DNA from 4 places in the Streptomyces sp. NPDC002386 genome. Region 2 is predicted to be linked to each of the others. Evidence: riboswitches for the same ligand, from Rfam matches in the RefSeq annotation. Region 2 holds a riboswitch; each other region holds the start of a gene.
What was found. A riboswitch is a leader RNA that binds a small molecule or an ion and turns the genes downstream of it on or off. The one in region 2 is predicted to bind cyclic di-AMP.
Positions count from the first base shown of each region.

Region 1: linked by a shared signal. The riboswitch ahead of ACWCPN_RS16005 (M23 family metallopeptidase) and the one ahead of ACWCPN_RS20985 (C40 family peptidase) in region 2 are both predicted to bind cyclic di-AMP.
Region 3: linked by a shared signal. The riboswitch ahead of ACWCPN_RS27470 (transglycosylase SLT domain-containing protein) and the one ahead of ACWCPN_RS20985 (C40 family peptidase) in region 2 are both predicted to bind cyclic di-AMP.
Region 4: linked by a shared signal. The riboswitch ahead of ACWCPN_RS09150 (transglycosylase family protein) and the one ahead of ACWCPN_RS20985 (C40 family peptidase) in region 2 are both predicted to bind cyclic di-AMP.

Region 1 is NZ_JBSFBX010000007.1:39,805-43,602, reverse strand. It holds gene ACWCPN_RS16015 (HPr family phosphocarrier protein) at 1-203, shown strand, start outside; gene ACWCPN_RS16010 (GntR family transcriptional regulator) at 354-1,058, opposite strand; gene ACWCPN_RS16005 (M23 family metallopeptidase) at 1,258-2,013, opposite strand; cyclic di-AMP (ydaO/yuaA leader) riboswitch at 2,026-2,189, opposite strand; gene ACWCPN_RS16000 (M16 family metallopeptidase) at 2,435-3,798, opposite strand, start outside.
Region 2 is NZ_JBSFBX010000010.1:80,039-83,836, reverse strand. It holds gene pcrA (DNA helicase PcrA) at 1-1,508, opposite strand, end outside; cyclic di-AMP (ydaO/yuaA leader) riboswitch at 1,792-1,963, shown strand; gene ACWCPN_RS20985 (C40 family peptidase) at 1,972-3,183, shown strand; gene ACWCPN_RS20980 (SLAC1 family transporter) at 3,262-3,798, shown strand, end outside.
Region 3 is NZ_JBSFBX010000015.1:82,551-86,348, forward strand. It holds gene ACWCPN_RS27465 (polyprenyl synthetase family protein) at 1-920, opposite strand, end outside; cyclic di-AMP (ydaO/yuaA leader) riboswitch at 1,461-1,640, shown strand; gene ACWCPN_RS27470 (transglycosylase SLT domain-containing protein) at 1,644-2,126, shown strand; gene ACWCPN_RS27475 (HAD family hydrolase) at 2,192-3,004, opposite strand; gene fahA (fumarylacetoacetase) at 3,233-3,798, shown strand, end outside.
Region 4 is NZ_JBSFBX010000003.1:440,257-444,054, reverse strand. It holds gene eno (phosphopyruvate hydratase) at 1-928, opposite strand, end outside; gene ACWCPN_RS09150 (transglycosylase family protein) at 1,267-1,959, opposite strand; cyclic di-AMP (ydaO/yuaA leader) riboswitch at 1,964-2,137, opposite strand; gene ACWCPN_RS09145 (transglycosylase family protein) at 2,314-3,345, opposite strand; gene ACWCPN_RS09140 (cytochrome P450 family protein) at 3,494-3,798, opposite strand, start outside.

The DNA.
Region 1 (3,798 bases), on a different contig from region 2:
CGGCCACAGGCGTCCCGGTGACGATCGCCAAGGCCGGGGGCAACCCCGTCAACGCGGCCTCCATGCTGGCCGTCCTGGGTCTGGGCGCCCAGGGCGGCGAGGAGATCGTCCTCGCCTCCGACGCCGAGGGCGCGGACGTCGCCCTGGACCGGCTGGCGAAGCTGGTCGCCGAGGGCCTCGAGGAACTGCCCGAGACGGTCTGAGCACCGGACCACGGGAAATACCGGAGCCGTGCCGCCCTTTCCGGGCGGCACGGCTCCGCCGTTTCGGCGGCCAATTGGGCCGCGCGGGAAATTCGGGCAGCGGAAATACCCCGTCACGAAATTTCCCCCTCTTTGTATACGGCCCACGTGTTAATGCCGCGGGCCCGACATGTTTACGGCATGTTGCGAAGTCCTCACACGGTCCGGGCGCGCGGCGGGGCTCTCGCCGCCGGAAAAGCGCAGCCGGTGCGCGACCGTCGAGCGCTCGGTGTGCAGCGCCGTGAGCGCACGCGCGCGTTCGCCGTCGCCGCGCGCCACCGCGTCCACGATCGCGCCGTGCTCGGCCCAGGAGTCCACCGGGCTCGGCGGGGCCGCCACCGCGTACATCCAGGCGATCTTGTGCCGGAGCTGGGTCAGCATCGAGGTCAGCGAGGGACTGCCGGAGGCCTGGGCGAGCGTCTCGTGGAACCAGCCCCCCAGGGCGCGCAGATCCTCGCTGTTGCCCCTCCTGGCCCGTTCCTGCCCCAGCCTGACCAGGCCGCGCAGCACCTTCAGATGCGCCTCGGTGCGCCGCTGGGCGGCCCGGGAGGCGCCGAGCGGCTCCAGGAGCACGCGCATCTCCAGCAGGTCGGCGGCCTCCTGCTCGGTCGGCTCGGCCACGCACGCGCCCGCGTGCCGCCGCGTCACCACGAAGCCCTCCGCCTCCAGGGTGCGCAGGGCCTCACGGACCGGGACGCGCGAGACGCCGTAGCGGCGGGCCAGGACTTCCTCGGTGAGCCGGCCGCCGCGCTCATGGACACCCGCGACGATGTCGTCCCGGATCGCCGTGCACACCGAGTGCGCCGGAATACGCATGACCGACCTCCGCTTTGATCCCCGTTCAACGCCGGCGATGGACGTGTTGATCCGTGACTCTATTCCACGGGAGCGGAATTTCCGACGGCGGGTCGGAATCCATGCATATTTTTTGGCCGACCGTTCCCTCGGGAACCGCAGAAAACGCGAAAGCCCCGGCTCGGTGAGCCGGGGCTTTCGGATGTCCGCGCGGAAGGGGTCAGACGTGCACGCCGTGCTCGCGGAGGTAGGCGATGGGGTCGACGTCCGAGCCGTAGTCGGGAGAGGTACGGGCCTCGAAGTGGAGGTGCGGGCCGGTGACGTTGCCGGTCGCGCCGGACAGGCCGATCTGCTGGCCCGGAATCACCTTCTGGCCCACCGTGACGCCGATGGACGACAGGTGGCCGTACTGGGTGTACATGCCGTCGGCCATCCGGATCACGATCTCGTTGCCGTAGGCCCCGCCCCAGCCGGTGGAGACGACGGTGCCGGCGCCGACCGCGTGCACGGAGGTGCCGCTGGCGGCGTGGAAGTCGATGCCCGTGTGCGAGCCGGAGGACCACAGGGAGCTGCTGGCCTGGTAGGCCGTGGAGACGTACGAGTGCACGATCGGGGCGACGAAGGCGTTCAGGCGCTTGCGCTCGGCCTCGCGGGCGGCGCGCGCCGCGGCCTCGCGTTCCTTCTTCGCCTCCGCGGCGGCGGCCTTGGCGGCGGCCTCCTCGGCGGCCTGCCGTTCGGCGGCCTGCGTCTGGGCGGCGGCCTGCTCGTCGATCTGCTCGGCGACCTCGTCGCTCACACTGATCACCGGCGTGAGGCCCGTCTGCTCGACGGGCTGCTCCGCGGCGAGCGCCGGGGAGGCGGCGAGCGTGCCGATGACACCGGTGGTGGTGAGGGCTGCGACACCGGCCGCCTGGGCGGTGGTGCGCTTCACGCGGCCGGGCTTGCGGTGCTTCCCGGAGGCGCACATGAACGCCATGAAGTGGCTGGTCCTTTCCTTCCCTCTCGCCTACCGGGTTAGCTGACGGGTTCGGAGCAGGAAGGTCTCCTACGGACCCCCTCGCTCACGCGCGGGCGTCCGATTCACCCCAGGGACTGCGATGGGTCCCCGGCTCCCCTGGCTCGCGCCGTACGGGGACTCGGCGATGACTGTCCGGTGCCGCGGGCGCGGCGCACTGCCTGACGGACAGCCCGGAAGAAGCTAAGCGGCCCGGTCGTCGGCACCCAAACGGATCCGGGCTTTTGTAGCGCATCCCACAGGGCAGACGGGCAACCTCCGCCTCAATTCGGACATCTGGACAAGGGTGACCCACCCGTTTCGGGAAGGTCCGCGCACACGATGGGGACCTGACGGCCCGTCGGCCGCGAGGTCCCCACGCGCGCGTGTCGCCGTGCGGCCGCTACTCGGCGGCGACGACGGTGACTTGGCCGATGCCGAGCGCCTCCACGGGCTCCTTGATCTGCGCCGCGTCACCGACGAGGACCGTCACCAGACCGTCCACCGGGAAGGCGCTGACGACCGCCGCGGTGGCCTCGACGGTGCCGGTGGCCGCGAGCTGCTGATACAGCGTCGCCTGGTAGTCGTCGGGCAGGTGCTGCTCGACCTGGTCGGCCAGGGTGCTCGCGACGGCAGCAGCGGTCTCGTACTTCAGCGGTGCCACCCCGACCAGGTTCTGCACGGCGACGTCCCGCTCGGCGTCGGTCAGGCCCTCCGCCGCGAGGGTGCGCAGCACCTTCCACAGGTCGTCGAGCGCCGGGCCGGTGTTCGGGGTGTCCACGGAGCCGCTGATGGCGAGCATCGCGGCGCCGGTGCCGTCCGGCGCGGACCGCAGGACCTGCCCGAAGGCGCGCACGCCGTAGGTGTAGCCCTTCTCCTCACGCAGCACACGGTCCAGGCGGGAGGTGAGCGTGCCGCCGAGGCAGTACGTGCCGAGCACCTGGGCGGGCCACACCCGGTCGTGCCGGTCGGGTCCGATCCGGCCGATGAGGAGCTGCGTCTGGACGGCGCCGGGCCGGTCGACGATGACGACCCGGCCGGTGTCGTCGGCGGTCACCGGCGGCACCGGGCGCGGCTCGGCGGGGGTGCCGGTCCAGGCGCCCAGGGTGTCGGCGAGCAGGGCGTCCAGGTCGATGCCGGTGAGGTCGCCGACCACGACCGCGGTCGCCGTCGCGGGACGCACATGACGGTCGTAGAAAGCGCGGACCGCGGCCGCGTCGATCTTCTCGACCGTCTCCTCGGTGCCCTGGCGCGGGCGCGACATGCGCGCGGTGGCCGGGAACAGCTCCCGGGAGAGCTCCTTGGCGGCGCGGCGGGAGGGGTTGGCCAGCTCGTGCGGGATCTCGTCCAGCCGGTTGCGCACCAGCCGCTCGACCTCGCTCTCCGCGAAGGCGGGGGCGCGCAGGGCGTCGGCGAGCAGACCGAGCCCCTTGGCCAGGCGGGAGGCGGGCACCTCGAGGCTGAGCCGGACGCCGGGGTGGTCGGCGTGCGCGTCGAGCGTGGCGCCGGCCCGCTCCAGCTCGGCGGCGTAGTCCTCGGCCGAGTGCTTGTCGGTGCCCTCGGAGAAGGCCCGCGCCATGATCGTGGCGAGGCCGTCCAGGCCGGACGGCTCGGCGTCCAGGGGCGCGTCGAGCAGCACCTCCACGGCGACGACCTGCTGGCCGGGGCGGTGGCAGCGCAGCACGGTCAGGCCGTTGTCCAGCGTGCCGCGCTCGGGGGCGGGGAACGCCCAGGGCCTGGCCTCGCCCGGCTGCGGCTGGGGGTGGA
Region 2 (3,798 bases):
TCGGCCCGGTCGCCGATACCGCGCTTGGGCACGTTGAGGATGCGGCGCAGCGGCACCGAGTCCTCGGGGTTGGCGAGGACACGCAGGTAGGCCAGGACGTCCCGGACCTCCTTGCGCTCGTAGAAGCGGACGCCGCCGACGACCTTGTACGGCAGGCCGACGCGGATGAAGATCTCCTCGAAGACACGGGACTGGGCGTTGGTGCGGTAGAAGACGGCGACGTCCCCGGCCTTCGCCTCGCCCGCGTCGGTGAGGCGGTCTATCTCCTCGGCGACGAACTGTGCCTCGTCGTGCTCGGTGTCGGCGACGTAGCCGGTGATCCGCGCACCCTGGCCGGCGTTGGTCCACAGGTTCTTCGGGCGGCGGGACTCGTTGCGCTCGATGACCGCGTTGGCGGCGGACAGGATGGTCTGCGTGGAGCGGTAGTTCTGCTCCAGCAGGATCGTCGTCGCGTTCGGGTAGTCCTCCTCGAACTGGAGGATGTTGCGGATCGTCGCACCCCGGAAGGCGTAGATCGACTGGTCCGCGTCACCGACCACGCAGAGTTCGGCGGGCGGCAGGTCGAACTCGCCGGGCGGTACGTCCTCGTCGTGCTGCCCGGTGCCCACCAGTTCCCGCACCAGGGCGTACTGGGCGTGGTTCGTGTCCTGGTACTCGTCGACCATGACGTGCCGGAAGCGGCGGCGGTAGTGCTCGGAGACGTCCGGGAAGGCGCGCAGCAGGTTGACCGTCGTCATGATCAGGTCGTCGAAGTCCAGCGCGTTGGCCTCGCGCAGCCGTGACTGGTAGAGCGCGTAGGCCTGGGCGAGGGTCTTCTCGAAGCCGTCGGTGGCCTGGGCGGCGAAGTCCTCCTCGTCGATCAGCTCGTTCTTCAGGTTGCTGATCTTGGCGCTGAAGGACTTCGGCGGGAAGCGTTTGGGGTCGAGGTCGAGGTCGCGGCAGACCAGGGCCATCAGGCGCTTGGAGTCGGCGGCGTCGTAGATCGAGAAGGACGACGTGAAGCCGAGCCTCTTGGACTCGCGCCGCAGGATGCGCACGCACGCGCTGTGGAAGGTCATCACCCACATCGCGCCGGCGCGCGGGCCGACGAGCTGCTCGACCCGCTCCTTCATCTCGCCCGCGGCCTTGTTGGTGAAGGTGATCGCGAGGATCTGGCCCGGGTGCACGTTCCGCGCGGCGAGCAGGTGGGCGATGCGGTGGGTGAGCACGCGCGTCTTGCCGGAGCCCGCGCCGGCCACGATGAGCAGCGGCGAGCCGGCGTGGACGACCGCGGCGCGCTGGTTGTCGTTCAGCCCCCGCAGCAGCGCGTCCGGGTCGATCACGGGACGCGGGGCGCCGTCACGGTAGTGGGTGTCCCGGTCCGGCGGCACGTCGAACTTCCCGCCGAACAGATCGTCCGGGAGGGGCTCCGGAGCGTGATCGTCCTCGGGCGGCGGCGGGGGCTCCTCCGCGTGCCCGCGAGGGGCCTGGAGGTCCGCCAGGAAGCTGTCGTCAAAGAGGCTGCTCATCGCTCTACGAGTCTAGGGGGCCGCACCGACAACCGGTCCCGGCAACTGAAAGTCGGCGCCCGTGAGGTCCGCGACAGAACACGGTGGCGGCGCGTCGGCCATCGCGCCACGGGCGGGGCCGAACCCCTCACCCAGCGGAAGCGCCTTGTCACGCCCGTATGAAACCGGCCCCGGGTCACGGAAATGTATCGGACATATGGCACAGCAACCTTCACAGGAGTCACACGAGTTGGCTAGGTTGCCGTCAGGCCGTACGACCTCTACCGGCGAACCTCGCCGGGCCGCGCGGCCTCCGCCGAGTCCGGTGCGCCCCGATGTGGCGGCCGGAGCCGGGGACCCACCGATCCCGGGGTGAATCGGCCGACTCCCGCCCGGGACGACGCCGTAGGGCAACCCTTCCGAACCACCCGCCCGAACCCGACAGCTAACCCGGTAGGCGGCACGCTGGAAGGAGTCGCCACCCTTGGCGTCGCACCGCAAGCCGGGTCCCCCGGGGACCCGCGGGACGGGCACCCGCACCCCCGTCCTGGCCACCGCCGCCCTCACCTCCGTCGCCGTCCTGTCCCAGACGGCCGGTACCGCTTCGGCCGCCGCCTCCTCCCCGGGCGACGGCAGGCCGAGCGTGGAGGAGATCGAGAAGAAGATCGACGAGCTGTACCGCAGGGCGGACCCGGAGGAGGAGCCCGGGGCCGTGCAGCGGGCTCGCGCCGAGGCCCCGCGCGCGGAGGCCGCCGCCCGGCGTCCGGGCCTGTTCACGAAGGCCCGCGAGGGGCTGGCCCCGTTCGCCGCCGCTCCCGAACCGGCCGGCTCGCTGCTCGCGGAGTACCCGGAGGACCACTTCGCCCAGAACCGGCTGATGAACCGGCTGGCCTCCCGGGTGAAGGGCGCGGCCGAGCGCGGGAAGGCCCCCAGGGCTCCCGAGGCGCCGGCCGTCGCGCAGTACGACGTGAAGTCCGCCAAGGCGGCCGTCCAGCACAAGCTCGCCACCGCGCGCGAGCTGCTGTCCCGGTTGACCGCACCTGCCGCGGAACCGGCTTCGGCCCCTCCATCGGTGCCGGCCCCGGTCCCCGCTCCGGCTTCGGCCCCCGCCCCGGCTCCGGTCCCCCTCCCGGCTTCCGTCCCCCTCCCGGCTCCGGTTTCGGTCCCCGCCCCGGCTCCCGATCCGCTTCGCGCTCCGGATCCGGCTCCCGCCTCGTCCGCGGCCCCGTCCCCGGTCCCGGCTCCGCCTTCCGTTCCGCCCCGGGTCCAGGCTCCGGAGCGGCAGTGGTCCGCGCCGATGCCGGTGAACGTGCCGCCCGTCGCCCCGGCGGCCCCCGTCACCAAGGCCGAGAAGGCGATCGCCTTCGCCCGCGCCCAGATCGGCAAGCCGTACGTCTCGGGTGCCAGCGGTCCCGGCTCCTACGACTGCTCCGGCCTCACCCAGGCTGCCTGGAGGGCCGCCGGCGTCACCCTGCCGCGTGCCGCGCGTGACCAGGCCGCCATGGGCACCGCGGTCCCGCTCACCGACGCGCGCCCCGGTGACCTGGTCTTCTTCCACGACGACAGCAGACACGTCGGCCTGTGCACGGGCGACGGCACGATGATCCACGCCCCGCGCCCCGGTGCGTACGTGCGCGAGGAGCCGGTCCACCTGGCGGGAGAGTCGGTCGTCCACCGGGTGGTGCGGCCGGCCTGACGGTGCTCTTTTCGGGCCCCACGCGCGCGTGCCCGGCGAGCGTGGGCGCCGCCGCTCCCTAGCAACGGGCGCATGCCCATGCCCGGCTTCTGTGGTCTGCGTACGTGGTGGGCGGGGCGTCCGCCGGCGGCGGGGGCCGCCGTCATGGCGAGCGGCATCGTGTCGGTGGGTCTGCATCTGACCGGTTCCGAGACGATGTCGCTGGTCTTCATGTCGCTGGCCTGCCTCGCCTGGGTGACGCTCGCCGCCGACTTCGCCGTGCGGCTGATGCGGCAGCGGCCCCGGTGGCTGGCCGAGGCGAAGGGTCCCGGCGCGCTCGCCGCCGTCGCCGCCACGGCGGTGCTCGGCACACGGATCTCACAGCTCGGCCGGCAGACCCTGGCCGAGGCCGCCCTGGCACTGGCGGTCCTGCTGTGGCCGGTGCTGTTGCTTCTCGTCGTACGGCACTGGGAGCGGCGCATGCCGGGGGCGGTGTTCCTGTGCTGTGTGGCCACCCAGGGGCTGGCGGTGCTGGCGGCCACCCTGGCCGCGGCGGAGACGACGGCGTGGCTCGCGCACGCCGCGCTGGTGCTGTTCTGGCTGGGCCTGGTCCTCTACTGCCTGACGCTGGCCCGC
Region 3 (3,798 bases), on a different contig from region 2:
TCCTCGGCGTAGCGCACGGTGTCGCGGCGGGCCTGCTCCAGCGCGGGGTGCGCGCGGAGCGCGGTCAGCGCCTCCTCGAGCCGGGCGTCGTCGCCGAGGTCGGAGTCGAGCAGCTCGCACAGTGCGGTGTCCTCGGGCAGCCCCAGACGGGCCGCGCGCTCGCGCAGCCGGAGCACGGGCAGGGTCGGGATGCCCTCGCGCAGGTCGGTCCCCGGGGTCTTGCCGGACTCGTGCGAGTCGGAGGCGATGTCCAGGACGTCGTCCGCGAGCTGGAAGGCGACCCCGAGCCGTTCGCCGTACTGAGTGAGCACGTCGACGACCGTCTCGTCGGCGCCGGACATCATGGCGCCGAACCGGCAGGACACCGCCACCAGGGAGCCGGTCTTGCCGCCCAGCACGTCCAGGTAGTGCTCGACCGGGTCACGGCCGTCCGAGGGGCCCGCGGTCTCCAGGATCTGCCCGGTGACCAGCCGCTCGAACGCGAGGGCCTGGACCCGGACCGCCTCGGGGCCGAGGTCGGCGAGGATCTGGGAGGCGCGGGCGAAGAGGAAGTCGCCGGTGAGGACCGCGACGGAGTTGCCCCAGCGCGTGTTGGCGCTGTCCACCCCGCGCCGCACGGACGCCTCGTCCATGACGTCGTCGTGGTACAGCGTGGCCAGGTGGGTCAGCTCCACGACCACGGCCGACGGCACGACACCGGGCGCGTACGGGTCCCCGAACTGTGCCGCGAGCATCACGAGGAGCGGCCGGAAGCGCTTCCCGCCGGCCCGTACGAGGTGCTGCGCGGCCTCCGTGATGAACGGGACCTCACTCTTGGTGGCTTCGAGCAAGCCTTCCTCGACAGCCGTCAATCCGGCCTGGACATCGGCTTCCAGAGCCTGGTCCCGCACGCTCAGCCCGAACGGCCCGACGACGGTCACGAGGGGTCTCCTGTCTGCTGGTGTCTGCTGGCGATTACACGGTTTGTCGATAGGTCGCTGCCCTCACTCAAGTCAGCGTATCCGGTCCTGTTTCGATCACCGAGGGCGCCCACCGGTCCGGCACGGACGGCATCGGACCATGATCGGCGCACTGCCGACCACCCGATAATACGGACATTAGGCGCCTTAATGCTCCTTTTGTGGCGCGCTGGAAATCGGCCACACGGCACCCGCGGGGCAGCCGGCCCTCGATTCGCTCTCACTGCCAAATCCCCCATGTCTGATTTGGAATACTTTGCTATTTCGTGAATTGGGTCACGCGCCCCGATCGGGCCCCCGGGCCCGGCCACCACGCGCTTCCCCTTGCCCCGTCGACCAGTTGAGCATTGGCAGTCGCAAAGGATCAAGCACTCAAAACGGAACAGAACAAGGTCAACTTGGTCTTTACGTGAATCCGACACTTGTTCCGGACATGTGCTCTCGCATACGTTCCCGGCCAGTCGAGCGGAACGCCGAATCCTGCCGCCGCCCGGCATCACCCATCCACGAACGCATTCGTACGGCAGGAGCGGGGGACCCAGGTAAGTTCGCCGGACCGGACGACGCGTGTCGTCACCGGAACGGCAAGGGGTGAAGTCGTGCCGCCTCGGGGGCGGCACGGCCGGGCACCTCCCCGCCCGAACCCGACAGCTCACCTCGCAGGCGACGGAGAGGAACCTCGCCATGCCTGCAGCCGCTCAGCCCCGCCGCGTCCGCACCAGCCGCCTCCGCAAGCTCGCCGTCCTCGGCACCGGCGCCGCCGTGCTCGTCCTCCCGGTCGTCGGCGCGACCAGCGCCTCCGCGGCGGACTCCGCCGGTTCGGCCGGAACCACCCTCGCCGGGTACCCGAACAACCTCGACGGCTGGATCCGCGAGTCCCTCGCGATCATGGCGGAGAAGCACATCCCGGGCACCTACAACGGCATCCACCGCAACATCATCCGTGAGTCCTCGGGCAATCCGCGCGCCATCAACCTGTGGGACTCCAACGCCGCCAAGGGCATCCCGTCCAAGGGCCTGCTCCAGGTGATCGACCCGACCTTCAACGCCTACCACGTGGCCGGAACGGCGTTCGACCCCTACGACCCGGTCGCGAACATCACCGCCGCCTGCAACTACGCGGCCGCCCGCTACGGCTCGATCGACAACGTCAACGGCGCCTACTGACCGGCACCCGCGGCGGGGCGCCACCTGACCGGCGCCCCCGCCGCGGGCCGCTGCCCCTGTCCCGGTCATCCTGCCGGGAACAGTCCTTCGAGGACGACGGCGACGCCGTCGTCCTCGTTCGACGTCGTGACCTCGTCCGCGACCGCCTTGAGTTCGGGGTGGGCGTTGGCCATGGCCACCCCGCGGCCCGCCCAGTCGAACATGGGGATGTCGTTGGGCATGTCGCCGAAGGCCAGGGCCTGTTCGGGGGCGATCCCCAGATGACCGGCGGCCAGCGCGAGTCCGGTCGCCTTCGTGACGCCGCACGGCTGGAGTTCCACCGTGCCGGGACCCGACATGGTGACCGTGGCCAGCGAGCCCACCGCCGCGCGCGCCGTCGCCGCCAACTCGTCGTCCGACAGCGTGTGATGGCGCAGCAGGACCTTGCTGATGGGCTCGCACCACAGGTCGTCGCGCCGGTCGACCCGCACGGCGGGCAGGGTCGGGTGGGGCATCAGATACCCGGGCTCGATCAGCGTGAGCCCGTCCACGCCGTCCTGGTCGACGGCCGCGAAGACCTGCCCCACCTCGGCCTCGATCTTGCCGAGCGCGGTCTCGGCCAGTTCGCGGTCCAGCCGGACCGACCACAGCAGGCGGCCGGTGCCCGCGTCGTAGACCTGCGCGCCCTGCCCGCACACCGCGAGCCCCGTGCAGCCGAGGGCGTCCAGGAGCGGCCGCACCCGGGGAGCCGGCCGGCCCGTCACCACCAGGTGCCGGGCGCCGGCCCGGGCCACCCGCTCCAGCGCGGCCAGCGACCGGTCGGAGACGGTGTCGTCGCCGCGCAGCAGCGTCCCGTCCAGGTCGGTGGCGATCAGTGCGTATGCGGGGGGTGCGGCCATGATCAGAGAATACGGACCGCGCGACCCGCCGACTCACCCGGTTCGCGCCGGACTTGGGAGGCTCCCGCGGGGGCGTCACGCCGGGCCCCGGAGCCCCTCCCCGGCCGGCCGCCGGGGCGGACAACCCTTGCGGCACTGCCCAAGACACCTGTCCCGGCCGTAACGTGTGGCGCGATCACATGGAACGCATCGCCATGCATGGCCCGGATGAGAGTGAGGCAGCACCCCATGCCCCCCTTCGACGTCCCCGAGGGCGACCCCTTCGGCCCGCACAACCTTCCCTACGGTGTGTTCTCACCCTCCGGCAGCACGGAGCGCAGGGTCGGGGTCCGGCTCGGTGACCACGTCCTCGACGCGGGGGCGGCGGCCGCCGCCCTCGGCTCGCCGTACGTGTCCCTGCTCGCGCAGGCCACCCTCAACCCGCTGCTGGCCGCCGGCCGCACGGCCTGGTCGGACGTGCGGCGCGCGCTGACGGCGTGGGTGACGGTCCCCTCGCACCGGTCGACCATCGAGCCGCTGTTCCACCCGCTGTCGTCGGTGACCCTCCACCTGCCCTTCGAGGTCGCGGACTACGTCGACTTCTACGCGTCGGAGAACCACGCCCGGAACGTCGGCCGGATCTTCCGCCCGGACGCGGAGGACTCCCTGACCCCCAACTGGAAGCACCTGCCGATCGGTTACCACGGCCGCTCCGGCACGGTGGTCGTCTCCGGCACGGATGTCGTCCGGCCGTCGGGGCAGCGCAAGGGTCCCGGCGAACCGGCACCGGTCTTCGGGCCCTCGGTCCGGCTGGA
Region 4 (3,798 bases), on a different contig from region 2:
CGAGCTGGACCTTGTCACCGAGCTTGTCGGTGATGATCTTCCAGCCGGCCCAGTCGTCCTCGAACAGCGGGTCCTCGATGGAGACGAGCGGGTAGGCCGCGACGAGCTCCTCGTAGTACTCCGTCATCTCGGCGGCGGAGCGCTCCTTGCCCTCGAAGAGGTACTTGCCGTCCTTGTAGAACTCGGAGGCGGCGACGTCGAGCGCGAGGGCGATCTGCTCGCCGGGCGTGTAGCCGGCTTCCTTGACGGCCTCGAGGATGAGGTCGAGGGCCTCGCGGTTGGAGCCGAGGTTCGGGGCGAAGCCGCCCTCGTCGCCGAGGCCGGTGGACAGGCCCTTGCTCTTCAGGACCTTCTTCAGGGTGTGGTAGACCTCGGTGCCCCAGCGCAGCGCCTCGGAGAAGGACTCCGCGCCGATCGGGGCGATCATGAACTCCTGGATGTCCACGTTGGAGTCGGCGTGCGAGCCGCCGTTCAGGATGTTCATCATCGGCACCGGCAGCAGGTGCGCGTTCGGGCCGCCCAGGTAGCGGAACAGCGGCAGGTCGCTGGCCTCGGACGCGGCGTGCGCGACGGCGAGGGAGACGCCGAGGATGGCGTTGGCGCCGAGCGAGCCCTTGTTGTCGGTGGCGTCCAGGTCGAACATGGCCTGATCGATCAGGCGCTGCTCGGTGGCGTCGTAGCCGACCAGCTCGGGGCCGATCTGCTCGATGACGGCGAGGACGGCCTTCTCGACGCCCTTGCCCTGGTAGCGGTTGGGGTCGCCGTCACGGAGCTCGATGGCCTCGAAGGCACCGGTGGAGGCACCGGACGGAACGGCGGCACGACCCGTGCTGCCGTCGTCGAGGCCGACCTCGACCTCGACCGTGGGGTTGCCTCGGGAGTCCAGGATTTCCCGGGCTACGACGACGTCGATGGACGGCACGAGCATCTCCTTCTTGGATGTGACGCTGGAAGTGCGGGGCGGGGTGCCTTACGGCTCTGCCTTGCGACTAGAGCCTAACCGTCCCAGGGGCGTCGGCCACCGACCGACCGTCCCGTGGACAGGGAGACGGTACCCATTGTTCCTGCCCGGAACAAAGGGGTTCGGGGGAGGTATCGCGAACCGGAACGGGAAGGGCCGGGAAAACACAGCCCCGCCCCGGTGCGTACGGGGGAACACGCACCGGGGCGGGGAGCCCGTGGGGGACGGGGGGAACGGCCCTCACTCGGCCTTCGGCTTGGGGGACGGCCTCGTGAGGGCACTGTGGTTCCGGTCGGAGCCAGGTGTCACTTCAGGTGCAGCTGCTGGCCCGGGTAGATGAGGTCGGCGTCCTCGACGATGTCCTTGTTCAGCTTGAACAGCTGCTGCCAGCCGCCGTCGACCTTGTGCTTCGCGGCGATGGTGCCGAGCGTGTCGCCCTTGACCACCTTGTACTCGCCGTCGCCCTTCTTGACCTTCTTGCCGGTCGGCGTGGTGACGGTCTTCTTCGCGCCGGCGGCCGGACGCTCGCTGGAGCGGGAGGCGGCCTGCTGGTCGGTGGAGCGGGAGGCGGCGCTGCCCGAGGAGGTGCTCTGCGAGGAGCCGCTCGGGGCGGAGCCGTTGTTGGGGGTGCTCGACAGGCCCGTGCCGCACACCGGCCATGCGCCCTTGCCCTGGGCGGCGAGGACCTTCTCGGCGACGGCTATCTGCTGGGCCTTGGAGGCCTGGTTGGCCTGCCCGGCGTACTGGGTGCCGCCGTAGGCGGCCCAGGTGGAGGCGGAGAACTGCAGACCGCCGTAGTAGCCGTTGCCGGTGTTGATGGACCAGTTGCCACCGGACTCGCACTGGGCGACGGCGTCCCACTCGGAGGTGGTGGCGGCGGAGGCGTTGCCGGCCGCCATCAGCGGGGCGGCGACGGCGGCACCGGTGACACCGGCGAGCGCGATGGCACGGGTGGCCTTGGACGGACGACGGTGCTTGCCCTTGGTGGAGAACAGCATGAATGGATCCCCTCACCGACGCCTGCGAGGTGAGCTGTCGGGTTCGGGCCGGTTGAGTTGCCCGGCCGCGGGCCCGCTTTCACGGGCCGCGGCTCCACCCCTAGCCGGTTCCGGCGCGAATCGCCGGTTCCGGCACTTACCTTGGGTCCCCCGCTCCTGCCTACGGCGCTTTACGCGACGACTGTTCCCGGACGGCCGCTGGCAGGATTCGGCGTTGCGACAGCCGGGGCTCGTGGTGACGAGCGGTCATGACCGTAGACAGGCGATCGAGGGAATTTCAAAGACGATCAGGGCTTCTGAGACTCATCCCACACTTTCACCGAAACGGACATCAGTGATCAATTCGGGCGTCAACTACCGCTGCTTTTGGCCCGTTTCGCTACCGACTTCCAGGGTCTGACCGGCGGAGACGCGGTTCGGGTCGGTACCGATGGCCTTCTTGTTCAGGGCGTAGAGCTCATGCCATCCGCCGTCCACGTCAAGGGAGTCGGCGATGGAGGCGAGGGTGTCACCCTCGCGCACGGTGTAGGTGTCCGCTCCGCGCGAGGCGTGCTTGCCCGACGACGTGACCTCCTGACCGTTTGTCACGCTTTCGTCCGCGATGTCGCCGCGGTGACGTCCACCACTGCCGAGCGCCCCGGTGTCGACCAGGCTCCAAGAACCGCCGGTCTGCCATGAATTGTCCGAGTCCTCCACGGTGGGATCCGTGGTCGCGGACCCACTCCCCTGCGACTCCTCGGTGCGCAGAGAAGCGGATTTGTCGGACTTGGGGGTTTCCGGGTCCTTGTCCGACTTCTCTGTGCCGGCGTCCTCGCCCGCGTCCGAGGACGGCTTGCCGGCCGAGTCCGAGGAGGACTCGGGCGAGGCGGATGAATCCGGCAGACCGGACGAGTCGGAGTCATCGGCGGAATCCGACGGGTCCGTGGAGCCGGTGGCGCCGCCCGACCCGCCGTGGTCCGAGTCGGACTTCCCGGAGCCTCCGACGCCCGTGTCGACGTCCAGGGAACCGGAGTCGGCGGTCAGGCCGGAGAGCAGGGCGCACGTGGTCCAGGGCGTGGTGCCCTTGTCCGCGAGGATCCTCTCGGCGACGGCGATCTGCTGCGAGCGGCTGGCCTGGTCGGCGGTGGGGGCGTACTTGGTGCCGCCGTAGGCGGCCCAGTCGTCCTGGGGGATCTGCAGCCCGCCGTAGTACCCGTTGCCCGTGTCGGCGCTCCAGGAGCCGCCGCTCTCGCACTCGGCGACCTTGTCCCAGGTGGTTCCGTCGGCCGCGTTGGCGCTCGCGGCGCCGAGGAGCGGGATGGCGATGGCGGAGCCGGTCACTCCGGCCGCGACGAGAAGAGCCGGAGCCTGACGGGGGCGACGGTGACGACCGTTCCCGGAGAGCATGCGGAAGCCTTTCGTGCGACAGCGGGACCGGCGCGGCGCCCAACGCTCGGGCCGCGCTGATGGGTGAACGTATAGGCATACGATCACTTGTCACAAGTTCATGCCGCACAGATCACGTGAAGATCACAGAGTTGAACGTCCTTCATGTTCAAGGTTGTACGACCTGCTCCGCGACCGGGGTGAACTCCACGGGCAGGGTGCGCAGCCCGCGCATGATGAGGCCGCCGCGCCAGCGCAGATCGGCCGGATCGGCCGCGAGCCGCAGGTCGGGGAGGCGGGTGAGGAGCGTGGCGAGCGCGGTGCGGCCCTCCAGGCGGGCCAGCGGGGCGCCGAGGCAGTAGTGGATGCCGTGGCCGTAGCCGAGGTGCTGGTTGTCCCCGCGGGCGAGATCGAGGACGTCGGGGTCGGCGAACCGCTCCGGGTCCCGGTCCGCGGCGGCGAGGACGACGAGCA